DNA from 3 places in the Pseudoalteromonas issachenkonii genome. Region 1 is predicted to be linked to each of the others. Evidence: predicted binding sites of a transcription regulator. Region 1 holds the regulator's gene; each other region holds the start of a gene.
What was found. The regulator MetJ, encoded in region 1, represses methionine synthesis genes. The targets are predictions, from matches to a motif close to TAGACGTCTAGACGTCTA.
Positions count from the first base shown of each region.

Region 2: PISS_RS12210 (methylenetetrahydrofolate reductase) is a predicted target of MetJ. The motif match lies at 2,355-2,372, and genes of this name have one in related genera.
Region 3: PISS_RS04325 (homoserine O-succinyltransferase) is a predicted target of MetJ. The motif match lies at 2,456-2,473, and genes of this name have one in related genera.

Region 1 covers NZ_CP011030.1:326,677-330,972, reverse strand. Annotated here, with positions in the region: gene metL (bifunctional aspartate kinase/homoserine dehydrogenase II) at 1-445, opposite strand, end outside; gene metB (cystathionine gamma-synthase) at 495-1,742, opposite strand; gene metJ (met regulon transcriptional regulator MetJ) at 1,941-2,261, shown strand; gene PISS_RS01495 (malic enzyme-like NAD(P)-binding protein) at 2,330-3,571, opposite strand; gene rpmE (50S ribosomal protein L31) at 4,097-4,296, opposite strand, start outside.
Region 2 covers NZ_CP011030.1:2,627,726-2,632,021, reverse strand. Annotated here, with positions in the region: gene PISS_RS12220 (PI-PLC domain-containing protein) at 300-1,019, shown strand; gene PISS_RS12210 (methylenetetrahydrofolate reductase) at 1,355-2,311, opposite strand; gene PISS_RS12205 (M16 family metallopeptidase) at 2,545-4,296, shown strand, end outside.
Region 3 covers NZ_CP011030.1:938,231-942,526, reverse strand. Annotated here, with positions in the region: gene metH (methionine synthase) at 1-361, opposite strand, end outside; gene PISS_RS04330 (homocysteine S-methyltransferase family protein) at 372-1,442, opposite strand; gene PISS_RS04325 (homoserine O-succinyltransferase) at 1,432-2,379, opposite strand; gene ettA (energy-dependent translational throttle protein EttA) at 2,604-4,277, shown strand.

The DNA of each region.
Region 1 (4,296 bases):
ACGTAAATAACTGCCTAGCGTCATGGGCACAAGCGCTAACGTTAAGCTGTTCTAAGTAAGCGCTTAGTAACCTTGCAGACCACAATTCACCATGTGCTAATAACGCAGCTTCAGCTAATGTCCCTTGCTTAGCCTGCTTGGTAATAATACTGAGCTCAGTTTCAAGTAAATCAAGCGCATGGTGCTTAGCGTTAGCTATTAATAATTGCTCAATTAGAGCTATTTGATGGTTGCTCAATAGCAATACAATATCAGCAATAGCTTGAGTGTCTTGCTGTTGGTAGCTTTGCCACAGTTTAACTAAGGTATCGGTGGTTTTACCGGCAGCCGATACCACCACACAATCCCCAGCTTGAGCGTGAGTTAAAATAATATTTGCGACACTTTTAAAGCGATCCGCTGAGCTTAAACTCGAACCACCAAATTTATGAACCTGATTTACCATATTAATACCGACTCGCATTTATGTTTTGTATTTTGAAGATTGGTATGCACTACCATAACGCCGGATGCGCCGCGTTTAACTTTGCTGAACCAAATGATTCACTAGCACCACTTTTTGCCGATAGGCCGGGATTGGCTTGCCCTGGGCGCACCAAATTAAATACCCTGTCTAAGTCAGCGAGTAAATCATTTACATCTTCAATACCCACCGAGATACGAATAAGCGTGTCGCCTACTCCGGCTTCTGCACGCGCGGTTGCGTCCATGCCGGCGTGGGTCATAGTCGCAGGGTGACAAATCAAACTTTCTACTCCACCTAATGATTCCGCTAAGCTAAATTCATTTAAGCGCGTTAAAAACGCTGCAGCATCGTTTATATCGCCTTTTATATCAAAACTAACCATAGCACCAAAGCCAAGCTGCTGCGCCTTAGCTAGCGCATGTTGAGGGTGTGATTCAAGACCTGAGTAGTAAACTTGGGCAACAAACTGGGAGCGTTCTAAATACTGTGCAATGGCGAGTGCATTTTCTTGGTGTTGCCTTAAACGCACGTTTAACGTACGTAAGCCTCTGAGCGTTAAATAGCTATCAAATGGCGCGCCAGTGATGCCAATGTTATTTGCCCACCACGCTAACTCTTCACCTAACTCAGCAGTCGCTGCGATAACCGCGCCACCAACAACGTCTGAATGGCCATTGATATATTTTGTGGTTGAGTGCACCACAATATCAGCGCCAAACTTAATCGGGTTTTGTAATGCTGGCGATAAAAATGTGTTGTCGGCGGCAACCAGTGCACCACACTGTTTAGCTGTATCAGTTACCGCTTTAATATCTGTTAAGCGTAAAATAGGATTGCTAGGTGTTTCAATCCAAATCAGCTTAGGTTTAATAGCAAGGATGCGTGTCAAACTGTCGCTTTTGGTAAAATCGACCACTTCTAGTTTTAATAAGCCGCGCTTTTCTAGCGAAGTAAATAAGCGATAGCTGCCCCCATAACAGTCATGAGGGATCACTAACGTATCGTCACTATTAAGTAATTGTGTTGTTAGGTGAACGGCTGCCATGCCTGTTGCGGTAATAATGCCTTTAGCGCCACCTTCAAGCTCCGTGAGCGCCTCAGCCAAAATGTCACGATTAGGGTTACCACTGCGGCCATAATCATATTGACGCTTTGTATCAAAGTCAGCAAATGAGTAAGTTGTTGATAAATAAAGCGGTGGAACAACCGCACCATGCTGTTTGTCGGCTTCTATTCCACTACGAACAGCAATTGTTGCCTTATTTTTTTCACTCATTTTCGCTACCTTTACTAATTTGGATGTTTAGACGTCTAAAAGGTAGCGCATGCAATTTAAGATGTCAAAACATTTAAATGTCTAGATAGCTAAATAACTAGTATTTGACTATCTTTTTTAAACCGATAGAATTTCACGCATATTTACACGCTTTGATGCTGTGTGAGCAATTTATAATCTGAGGCAACGATACATCTTATGGCTAAATGGAATGGTGAATATATTCACCCATACGCAGAACACGGGAAAAAATCCGAACAAGTAAAGAAGATCACCGTTTCGATCCCGCTAAATGTATTAAAAGTATTAACTGATGAACGTACTCGTCGTCAAATAAACAACTTACGTCATGCAACAAATAGCGAGCTTTTATGCGAAGCGTTTTTGCATGCGTTTACCGGGCAACCGCTGCCTAATGATGATGATTTGCGTAAAGATAACGCAGAAAAAGTACCTGAAGAAGTGAAGAAAATAATGCAAGAAATGGGACTAGAAGTGCCTATTTTAAATGAAGACTAGAAGGGTCTTTATACAAAAAAACCTCAGCAAATGCTGAGGTTTTTTTTGCGCTAATTTACACTTAACAATTACGTCATGTAGTTTTCTGGCATATCAATTTGTGCCACACCTGAATCAACCGCCGCCTGCGCAACCGCTTTAGCTATACGTGGTAACAAACGTGGATCCATTGGTTTTGGTATAATATATTTAGCACCAAACTCTAATTTGTCGATGCCTGCGGCAGTAAGCACTTCAGTCGGCACGGGCTCTTTAGCAATACTGCGAATTGCTTCTACAGCAGCAATTTTCATCTCGTCGTTTATTTCACTGGCACGTACATCTAACGCACCACGGAAAATAAACGGAAAACACAATACGTTATTAACTTGATTCGGATAATCAGAGCGACCTGTAGCCATAATTAAATCGTTACGTGCAGCGTGTGCTAATTGCGGATCGATTTCAGGATCGGGGTTTGAACAAGCAAATACCACGGGTCTATCAGCCATTAATTTTAAATCTTCAGGGGCTAATAAATTAGGGCCCGATACACCCACAAACACATCGGCATCTTCAATTACATCTTGTAAAGTACGTTTATCGGTATTGTTTGCAAATAATTGCTTATATTCATTCAAGTCATCACGACGCGTATGAATAACTCCTTTGCGATCTAACATATAAATATGTTCACGCAACGCGCCACATTTAATTAAAAGCTCCATACAGGCAACAGCTGCAGCGCCGGCACCTAAACATACAATAATTGCATCTTCAATTGCTTTGCCCTGTACTTCCAGCGCGTTTAGCATACCCGCAGCCGTTACAATAGCCGTACCATGCTGATCATCATGAAAAACAGGAATGCTACAACGCTCTATAAGCGCTTTTTCTATTTCAAAACACTCGGGCGCTTTAATATCTTCTAAATTAATTCCACCAAAGGTGTCGGCAATATTAGCCACCGTGTTAATAAAGTCTTCGGTAGTACGGTGCTTAACTTCAATATCTATAGAGTCTAACCCTGCAAAACGCTTAAATAGTAGCGCTTTACCTTCCATAACGGGTTTTGAAGCCAGTGGACCTAAATTACCTAAGCCTAAAATTGCGGTGCCGTTAGTAATAACCGCAACCATATTTCCTTTACCAGTATATTTGTAGGCATTTGCTGGATCAGCGGCAATTTCACGAACAGGTTCTGCGACACCGGGGCTGTATGCGAGCGCGAGGTCTTTAACCGTCTCAGCGGGCTTGGTCAGCTCAATACTGATTTTACCTGGAACGGGATGGGCATGGTAATGTAGTGCTTGTTCACGAAAATCTGACATAACGCGATTATATCCTGCAATTTAAGTTAAAGTGAGAGGTAGTTTTAATCTACGATACCTTTATTATTTTTAAATTCCAAGCAATATCAGGTCTATCCTGTTATATGCTAGAACTGTTAATTTTAAGTGATTTATCAGCAACTTCCCTAGATTATCCTGACATTTTTAAAATATAAATTCGTCATAAAAATGAAAAACACAGGTACTTTTTGCCCTTGTTCTATTTTTATAAAGCGTATTTTTTAGTCTTAAATTAAAATAGTGAAATACCGAATTTTATTTAACTTTAAACACAAATAACCTCACGTTACCTGCATTTGAGTACCATCTTTAAAGTTTAACAAATAAAAATATAGAGAATATTGGCTGTTTTGTCTGCAAATGTTTATGCATACTCAGAATAAGAACAGGAAATAGTTATGCAAAAAAAAATAAATACAAAATTGCTAATAAAGCAGGTAGGAAAGTAAATTTTGGCCACAAAAAAAGCACCCTAAGGTGCTTTTTTTACATAGAAACAAAAAATTATTTTTTGCTGCTAAGTGCACCGAAGCGCTTGTTGAAGCGATCAACACGGCCGCCAGTGTCTAAAATCTTTTGCTTACCAGTGTAAAACGGGTGACACGCAGAACATACGTCTAAGTGAATGTCTTTACACAGAGTAGAACGAGTTTCGAATTTGTTTCCGCATGAACAAGTTGCAGAAATTACTTCGTACTTAGGGT
Region 2 (4,296 bases), 1.1 Mb from region 1:
GAGTTTTAAGCTTAGCTCGCTACAAAAGAATTCGGGTATGAGCGAGGAGCGGACACTGAAAAGTTAAATTTATTATTACTTCTTTGAGTAAGAGCCTAATTCTGTTCGATAACATTATTAAACGCCGCTTTGGGGAAAAATAACATGCTTAATATCTCGCTATTTTAATTACTTGTTTACAAAGGAAATTATTGGTGAAATTATCGGGGTATGTAATATACGCCGTTTTGGTGTGTTATAAACCACCAAAACGGTGTTCAATAAGCTGTTAGCCATTAATTCATACGTACGGAGTTTATATGCTTACCCATTCCTTCGAAGACCTGACTCAAACGTTTAGAGTTCTGCTTGAATCGAATCAAAGATTAAAACAATTAATTGATATTGATAGAGCAGAAGCCGTGGGTACTGTGGAAACTGCAATTAACGCAAAATTAAATGCATTCCATAATTTATATGATTTGATGGCGCAAGAATTAGGAAAGCCAGTAGATTGGTATTCAGTCCCTGAACTTTGCATAATTCTGGCAATTCGCAATGCTCGCCACCATAACAAAGCAAACAGAATTAGAAGTTTATGGAACTACCATAATCAAGTTTGTGAAAAGCCTACAAACAAAAAGAAGTATCTATACGTAAATTCTGTTGTACCTGAAGAGGAAGAAGGTGGAGGGTACTTTGATATACCTCTATCTTGGTCTGATTTAGACGATTTGTTAACTTTGCCACGAAATGAATCAAGATTGAGAGCTAATGCTAGAGATCTAATTCGTAACTATTTAAATGCAGATAAATTTGAAGAAGAGGCAAAATCTTTAGGTTTCAGTAAATCTCAAATATTTTTCAACTTTGTGCCTTTGTCTCTGAATGCAGGAATTGCATTGCACCCATTTGTGAAAGAGCATGTGACACCTGATTCAGTAGAGTCTGAATTTTTTTTACAGCACTTTGAAAATACAGCCTCAGCACTGACTAAAGAACACGACTATCAAGAGTTCACATTTTCACTACCAGAGTAAATGGCTAACAAGAGTCTAAGGTTACGACAGTCCGCAAATGGCACAAAGCAGTCACTGGTAACGTTAACGCGGTAAGTTGGACTGTTTCTGGTAAATTCATCATTTTTGTCGGATGGCGTGGCTTCGCCACTTATCCGACCTACGTCAAAATGTAGGTTGGTTAAGCCGAAGGCGCCACCCAACAGGCTTTCTGACAGATCAAGTTAGTACTTATTAAAATAAACGAAGCTAACTACTTGAACTGGCTTGTTCTATGTTGCTTATTATTGTTGCCCGAACCCCGAACCCCGAACCCCGAACCCCGAACCCCGAACCCCGAACCCAGAACCCCGCAATTAAGCTATTAGTTTCTCCGCAAGGTTGAGTTCCATTGTTGCTTTTAATAAACGGTATAAGTTAATAGACGCGTCTATTTCTTCTTTACGGTTGGTTAAGCTTTCAATATTTAAGCCTAGCGGTACACCTAAGTGGGCACAGCTTTTTAAAATTGAGTCGAGGTTTTCGCGACAAATACGCACTGATTCGCTTAGTGTATTTTCCGAATCAAGCATGCGCCATTTAGTTGCCTCTGGCACTGAGATACCTAGCCATTGCATAAACTCCAAGGTTTTTTCACCACCACAAGGCGTAAAGGTTAATATAATCCTATTAGGTGTCAGGCCTTGTGCTTTGCATGTGCGCGCATAACTAGTTATTAAATCTATGGTTGCTTGTGCATTGTAAACGGCTTGAGAGATAAAAAACTGGCATCCTTGTGCCGTTTTTTCTATTAAGCGTTGGTGCTCGTTGCGCTTATTGGCATGGCGCTCAGCAATGGTTACGCCACCTAAAAAGAAGTCTTCAGACTGCTCTGCCAGTGTTTTGTAGGCATTCGGTAAGCTCAGCTTTATATCACCCGCTGATGATGGGCTGCCCACTAACACCACGTTTTTTAAATCGTAGTCATTTTTGGTTTCATCTAACCACGTTTTAAACTCACTCACACCGCGCTGAGCTACACTTTTATAAGTAATGACATCAAGATCAGATAAGCCTCGTAAGAGTTGACTGTACTCGCGCGGATCAACTGTTTGCTTAAATGCAAATGGACGCGCTTGCTCTGTACGACTGCTTTCATCTTGAATGTCATAAATAATTACGCCGTCATACTCAATTTCGTGTAAACGGCCTAATAACTTTTCGGCAATGACTTTTAATTGCGCTTTATCAGTCCCAATTTTTGGCGGTGTTGTGCCAATTAGGTAAACACCTTGGTTGGTGTCCTGTATTTTTTCTTGAAGTGATAAAGCCATAATCCTCATTCCAGCTTAATTTGTGATGATGGATTTAATATAGCAGCCATTTAGACGTCTAGATAGATTTATTTGTTGAAAGTTTCTCAACTAACGTGAATTATTTTCATAGTTAATAACTGACACAGTTGTTTACATAATTAATAGGCTTAGGGCTCTTATATTTAATTACTTTACGGCATACTTAGTTTGGTAAATGTTTTAAAAATTGCTCAATTTAAAAAGGGATAACAATGAAATTTAAATTATTGGCAAGTAGCCTAGCGGTATCGCTGGCCTTAACAGGTTGTGCTATGCAGCAAAACCAAAACACGCAAACAGCAGCTCAACAAGAACAAGTTAATAAAGCAGATGAGCGTGTTTTTTCACAAGATTACCTAATAGAAGAGCTAGATAACGGCCTACGTGTGATGGTAGTTAAAACCGATTACCCAGATGTAGTATCGCTACAAATACCTGTATCTGTTGGCTCGCGAAATGAAGTGGAAGCGGGTAAAACTGGTTTTGCTCACTTTTTTGAACACATGATGTTTAAAGGCTCTGAAAAGTTTCCGCAAGATGTGTATTCAGATATTCTAAAAAATTCAGGGGTTGATAACCGCGCCTACACAACTAACGATTACACTAACTACCACTTAAATTTTTCAAAACAGCATCTTGATAAAGTACTTGAGATTGAAGCTGATATTTTTCAAAACTTAAGCTACACCGAAGAACAATTTAGAACCGAAGCGCTTACCGTTAAAGGCGAGTACTTAAAAAATAACGCCAGTCCAATTCGTAAATTATTAAGTGCGGTACGCCAAGAAGCGTTCGATAAACATACCTATAAACACACTACTATGGGCTTTTTTGAAGACATTGAAGCCATGCCTGATCAAATGGCCTACGGTAAAGAGTTCTTTGCTAAGTTTTATAAGCCTGAATATGTATCGCTTGTGATTGTTGGTGATGTTGATCCAAAAGAGACCATGGCGATGGTTAAAAAGCATTGGGGTAACTGGCAAAAAGGCGACTATGTTGCTGATATTCCAAAAGAGCCAACTCAACAAGCGCCAAAATATGTGCATGAGCAAAACGAAGGACTACCTGGTCACTGGTTACTTGTGTCGTATAAAGGCGCTGCATGGGAGCCTCAGAAAAAAGACAGAGCCGCATTAGATTTACTATCGCAGCTTTATTTTTCTAGCAATTCAGATATTTACCAAGAGCTGGTAGTAGAAAAGCAAATAGCGAGTCAAATGTTTACCTATAACCCAGAGACTAAAGATCCAGGGTTACTGCATGTATTTGTAAAAGTTGAAAATGCCGATGATTTAGCCACAGTGCGTGATGCTATAAACCGTACGTATGCCAAAGCGCGTACCGAGTTGGTTGATAGCCAAAAACTCAGTGATTTAAAGTCTAATCTTAAATACAGCTTTATAAATGGTTTAGATTCATCGCAAGCAATTGCCTCTACACTTGCCAGCTATATGCATTTTGAGCGCGATCCTGAGGTAATTAATCAGCTGTATAAATCGGCAGACAATATCACTAGCGAAGATATTAGAGCCGTTGCAAATAAGTATTTTGTTGATAATGCGCGCACCACAATTACTATGTCGGCACTTGATAAAGCCCCTGGTTTTGAACAAGAAAGCGATTTAAATGCATTGGTAGCAAAATATCAGCAAGTACCGAGTAAGCCAATCTTTAAAGTACTTGATAAAACTAATAGCTCGCCGTTAATCGATATTAACTTATTATTTAATACCGGTGCGGCTGCCGATCCGCAGGGTAAAAAAGGCGTGGCAGCACTCACTGCCGCAATGCTGGCGCAAGGTGGCTCAACGTCAATGAGTTACAAAGAAATTAAAAAGGCAATGTACCCGCTGGCGGGTAGTTTTGGTTATCAAATAGATAAAGAGATGCTGTCGTTTCAAGGGCGTATTCATAAAGATAATGCTGCTCAGTGGTATGCTTTAGTGAGTGAGCAGCTTCTA
Region 3 (4,296 bases), 610 kb from region 1:
GGCGAATAAACGGCTCTTCACCCTCTTTGAGTGAAATGGAGTTAACAATGGCCTTGCCTTGAATACACTTTAAGCCTGCTTCTATTACTTCCCATTTAGAGGAGTCGACCATAATAGGTACTTTAGAAATATCAGGCTCTGAGGCAATTAAGTTTAAAAACTTCACCATGGCCGCTTTTGAGTCCAGCATGGCTTCGTCCATGTTGATATCAATAACTTGGGCGCCATTTTCTACTTGTTCGCGAGCTACATTAAGGGCTGTTTCGTAGTCTTCTTCCATGATCAAACGTTTAAACATGGCCGAGCCAGTTACGTTAGTACGCTCGCCGACATTGGTAAATACTGCAATTTGTTGGGTCATTGGCGGCTCCTTAATTTAAGTTACAGGCTTCTAGGCCTGATAAACGCATACGCACTTCAAGCTCAGGTAATTTTCGTGGTGCTGTGCCTTCAAGCCCTTTGGCAAAGGCACGAATGTGCGCAGGCGTAGTGCCGCAGCAACCGCCAACAATATTAATAAAGCCCGATTTACCCCAATCTATGATCTCTTTTGCCATGTCGTCTGCTTCTAAGTCGTATTCTCCAAACTCATTGGGTAAGCCCGCGTTAGGGTGAACAGAGACAAAGGTTTCGCACACGCGCGATAGCTCTTCAACGTATTGGCGCAGTAAATCTGGCCCAAGGGCGCAATTTAAGCCAATTGAAAGCGGCTTAATATGGCGAATAGAGTTATAAAATGCTTCGGTGGTTTGCCCTGAAAGCGTACGGCCTGAGGCATCGGTAATAGTACCTGAAATCATCACTGGCAATGTGCGCCCTGCTTGTTCAAACGCTTCTTCTACTGCGAACGAGGCGGCTTTTGCATTAAGCGTGTCGAATATGGTTTCGATTAAAATAATATCTACACCGCCCTCCATAAGCGCAAGGGTTGACTCAACATACGCAGTCACTAACTTATCAAAGGTGATATTACGATAGCCGGGGTCGTTTACATCCGGCGATAACGAACAGGTTTTAGACGTTGGCCCTAACACACCGGCTACATAGCGCGGTTTTTCTGGGGTTTTGGCGCTAAATTCATCACATGAAGCGCGGGCTAACTTAGCCGACTCTAAATTGACTTCACGGCTTATACTCGCCATGTCGTAATCTTCCATCGAAATGGTGGTAGAGTTAAAGGTGTTAGTTTCGATAATATCGGCACCAGCGGCTAAAAAGCTACGGTGTATTTGAGTTATTATTTCTGGCTTGGTTAGGCTTAATAAATCGTTGTTGCCTTTAATAAGCACGTGCCAATCTTTAAAACGTTCACCACGGTAGTCTTGCTCTTCAAGCTTATGCGCTTGGATCATGGTTCCCATTGCACCATCTAAAATTAAAATGCGCTGTTTGAGCGCAGCGCTCAGCTCTTGATGCTTATTGTTTTGAGGATTATTCGGCATAGTTGTTAGTCCTTACGTCTTGGCTAACTAAGTTAATATCATAGGGTGTGGTTTGGTAAACGTAATAATTTAACCAGTTTGAAAACAGCAAAAACGCGTGGCTTTGCCATGTTTTAGACGGTTGCTTGCTGGCATCGTCATCAGGAAAATAGTTTTCGGGCTTTGGCGCATCAGGGCTTTTTTGTAAATCGCGCTCATATTCGGCTTTTAAACTGTCGGCATCGTATTCTGGGTGGCCGGTAATAAACACTTGGCTGCCCGATTTATTTTTAAGTAAATAAGCCCCGACTCGTTCAGAGCCCGCTAATACCACCAGCTCTTCACAGGCGTTTATTTTATTTATATCTATGTGGCCATAGCGTGAGTGCGGCACTAAAAAGGTATCGTCAAAGCCGCGGGTAAGTGCACCATGGGCAAAGTAGCATTGATGGGTAAACACCCCACACAGTTTATTTTCTTTTAAATCGCGCTTTAAATTATAACGGTGATATAAAGCCGCGTGGGCAGCCCAGCACGAAAACAAGGTAGAGGTTACATGCTGCTCGGCCCAATCAATAATCACTTTGAATTCTTCCCAATACGCCACCTCTTCATACTCTAAATGTGCGAGCGGCGCACCGGTAATTAATAGTGCATCGTAATTATTGTTTTTCACTTCTGAAAAGTAACGATAAAAGGTATCTAAGTGTTGCTCTGAGTTACTACTGCTACGATGCGTGTCAAGGCGCAGTAGCTCTACATTTACTTGCAGCGGAGAATTAGCCAACAAGCGAATAAACTGAACTTCGGTTTCTACTTTATTAGGCATAAGATTAAGAATAGCCAAACGCATAGGGCGTATTTCTTGCGTTTTTGCACGTGTTTTTGGCATTACAAACACGTTTTCATGACGTAAACGTGCAATAGCTGGCAATTCGTCTTCTACTGTAATTGGCATTCTTAAAGCTCCTGCTCATAAAAACCGAGAATTAATACGCTCTCATTATGAACAGAATGTGAAAAATATCAACCTCTAGATGTATAGATGTCTAAATGAAATTTATTCACGCGTTTTGTACAAATTGAATATGTACTTTAAAACAGCCCCATTCGTTGACTGTTTCACCTGTGAGCCACTACAATACAGCATTGAAATTTTTATTATTATTGAAGGCTTCTTCCATGGTTTTACCTGATAAGTTTATATTCTCGATGAGTCGAGTATCTAAGGTTGTGCCACCAAAACGCACTATCTTAAAAGATATTTCGTTGCATTTTTTCCCAGGCGCAAAAATTGGTGTGCTAGGTCTAAATGGTTCTGGTAAATCATCATTACTACGCATTATGGCAGGTGTTGATGAAGATTTTGAAGGTGAAGCTCGCCCTCAACCAGGCACTAAAATTGGTTACTTGCCGCAAGAGCCTGTTTTGGACGAAAGCAAAACAGTTCGTGAAATTGTTGAAGAAGCTGTGGGTGAAGTAAAACATGCCCTTAACCGCCTTGACGAAGTTTATAACGAATACGCAATGGAAGGTGCTGACTTTGACGCACTGGCAAAAGAGCAAGGTGAATTAGAAGCGATTATTCAAGCGCATGATGGTCATAATATCGATAACGTATTAGAGCGTGCTGCCGATGCACTGCGTTTACCTGAGTGGGATGCTAAAATTGAGCACCTATCGGGTGGTGAGCGTCGTCGTGTTGCTATTTGTCGTTTGTTACTTGAAAAACCAGACATGCTTATTCTCGATGAGCCAACTAACCACTTAGATGCTGAGTCGGTTGCCTGGTTAGAGCGCTTCTTACATGACTACGAAGGCACCGTTGTGGCAGTAACGCATGACCGTTACTTCCTTGATAATGTTGCTGGCTGGATTTTAGAGCTTGACCGTGGTGAAGGTATTCCATGGGAAGGTAACTACTCGTCTTGGCTTGAGCAAAAAGATGCCCGCTTACAGCAAGAGCAAAAATCTGAAAAAGCACGTCAAAAATCAATTGCACAAGAACTTGAGTGGGTGCGTTCAAACCCTAAAGGTCGTCAAGCTAAGTCAAAAGCACGTATGGCACAGTTTAGCGAGCTACAACAGTCTGATTACCAAAAACGTAACGAAACCAACGAGCTGTTTATTCCACCTGGCCCACGTTTAGGTGACCAAGTATTAGAAGTAAACAACTTACGTAAAAGCTTTGGCGACCGTGTTTTAATTGATGATTTAAGCTTTAGCATGCCTAAAGGCGCTATTGTGGGTATTATTGGTGCCAATGGTGCAGGTAAATCAACGCTATTCAAAATGCTAAGCGGTGAAGAGCAGCCAGATAGCGGTAATATCAGCATTGGTGAAACAGTAGAACTGGCAACTGTTGATCAGTTCCGTGGCAACATGGACGAAAGCAAAACGGTATTCCAAGAAATCTCTGATGGCCAAGATGTACTAAAAATTGGTAACTTTGAGTTCCCAAGCCGTGCTTATGTTAGCCGTTTTAACTTTAAAGGTAACGATCAACAAAAGTTTGTTAAAGACCTTTCAGGTGGTGAGCGCAACCGTTTACACCTAGCTAAGCTGTTAAAAGCAGGCGGCAACGTAGTACTACTGGATGAGCCAACCAATGACTTGGACGTTGAAACATTACGTGCCCTTGAGAATGCTATTTTGGAATTCCCTGGTTGTGTCATGTGTATCTCGCATGACCGTTGGTTCCTTGACCGTATTGCTACACACATTTTAGATTACCGTGACGAAGGCCAAATTAACTTCTTTGATGGTAACTACACTGAGTACGAAGAGTGGCTTAAAAAGACCCTTGGCGCAGAAGCTGCACAGCCTAAGCGTATTAAGTACAAAAAAATTGGCTAATAGCCACAGTGAATAAGTT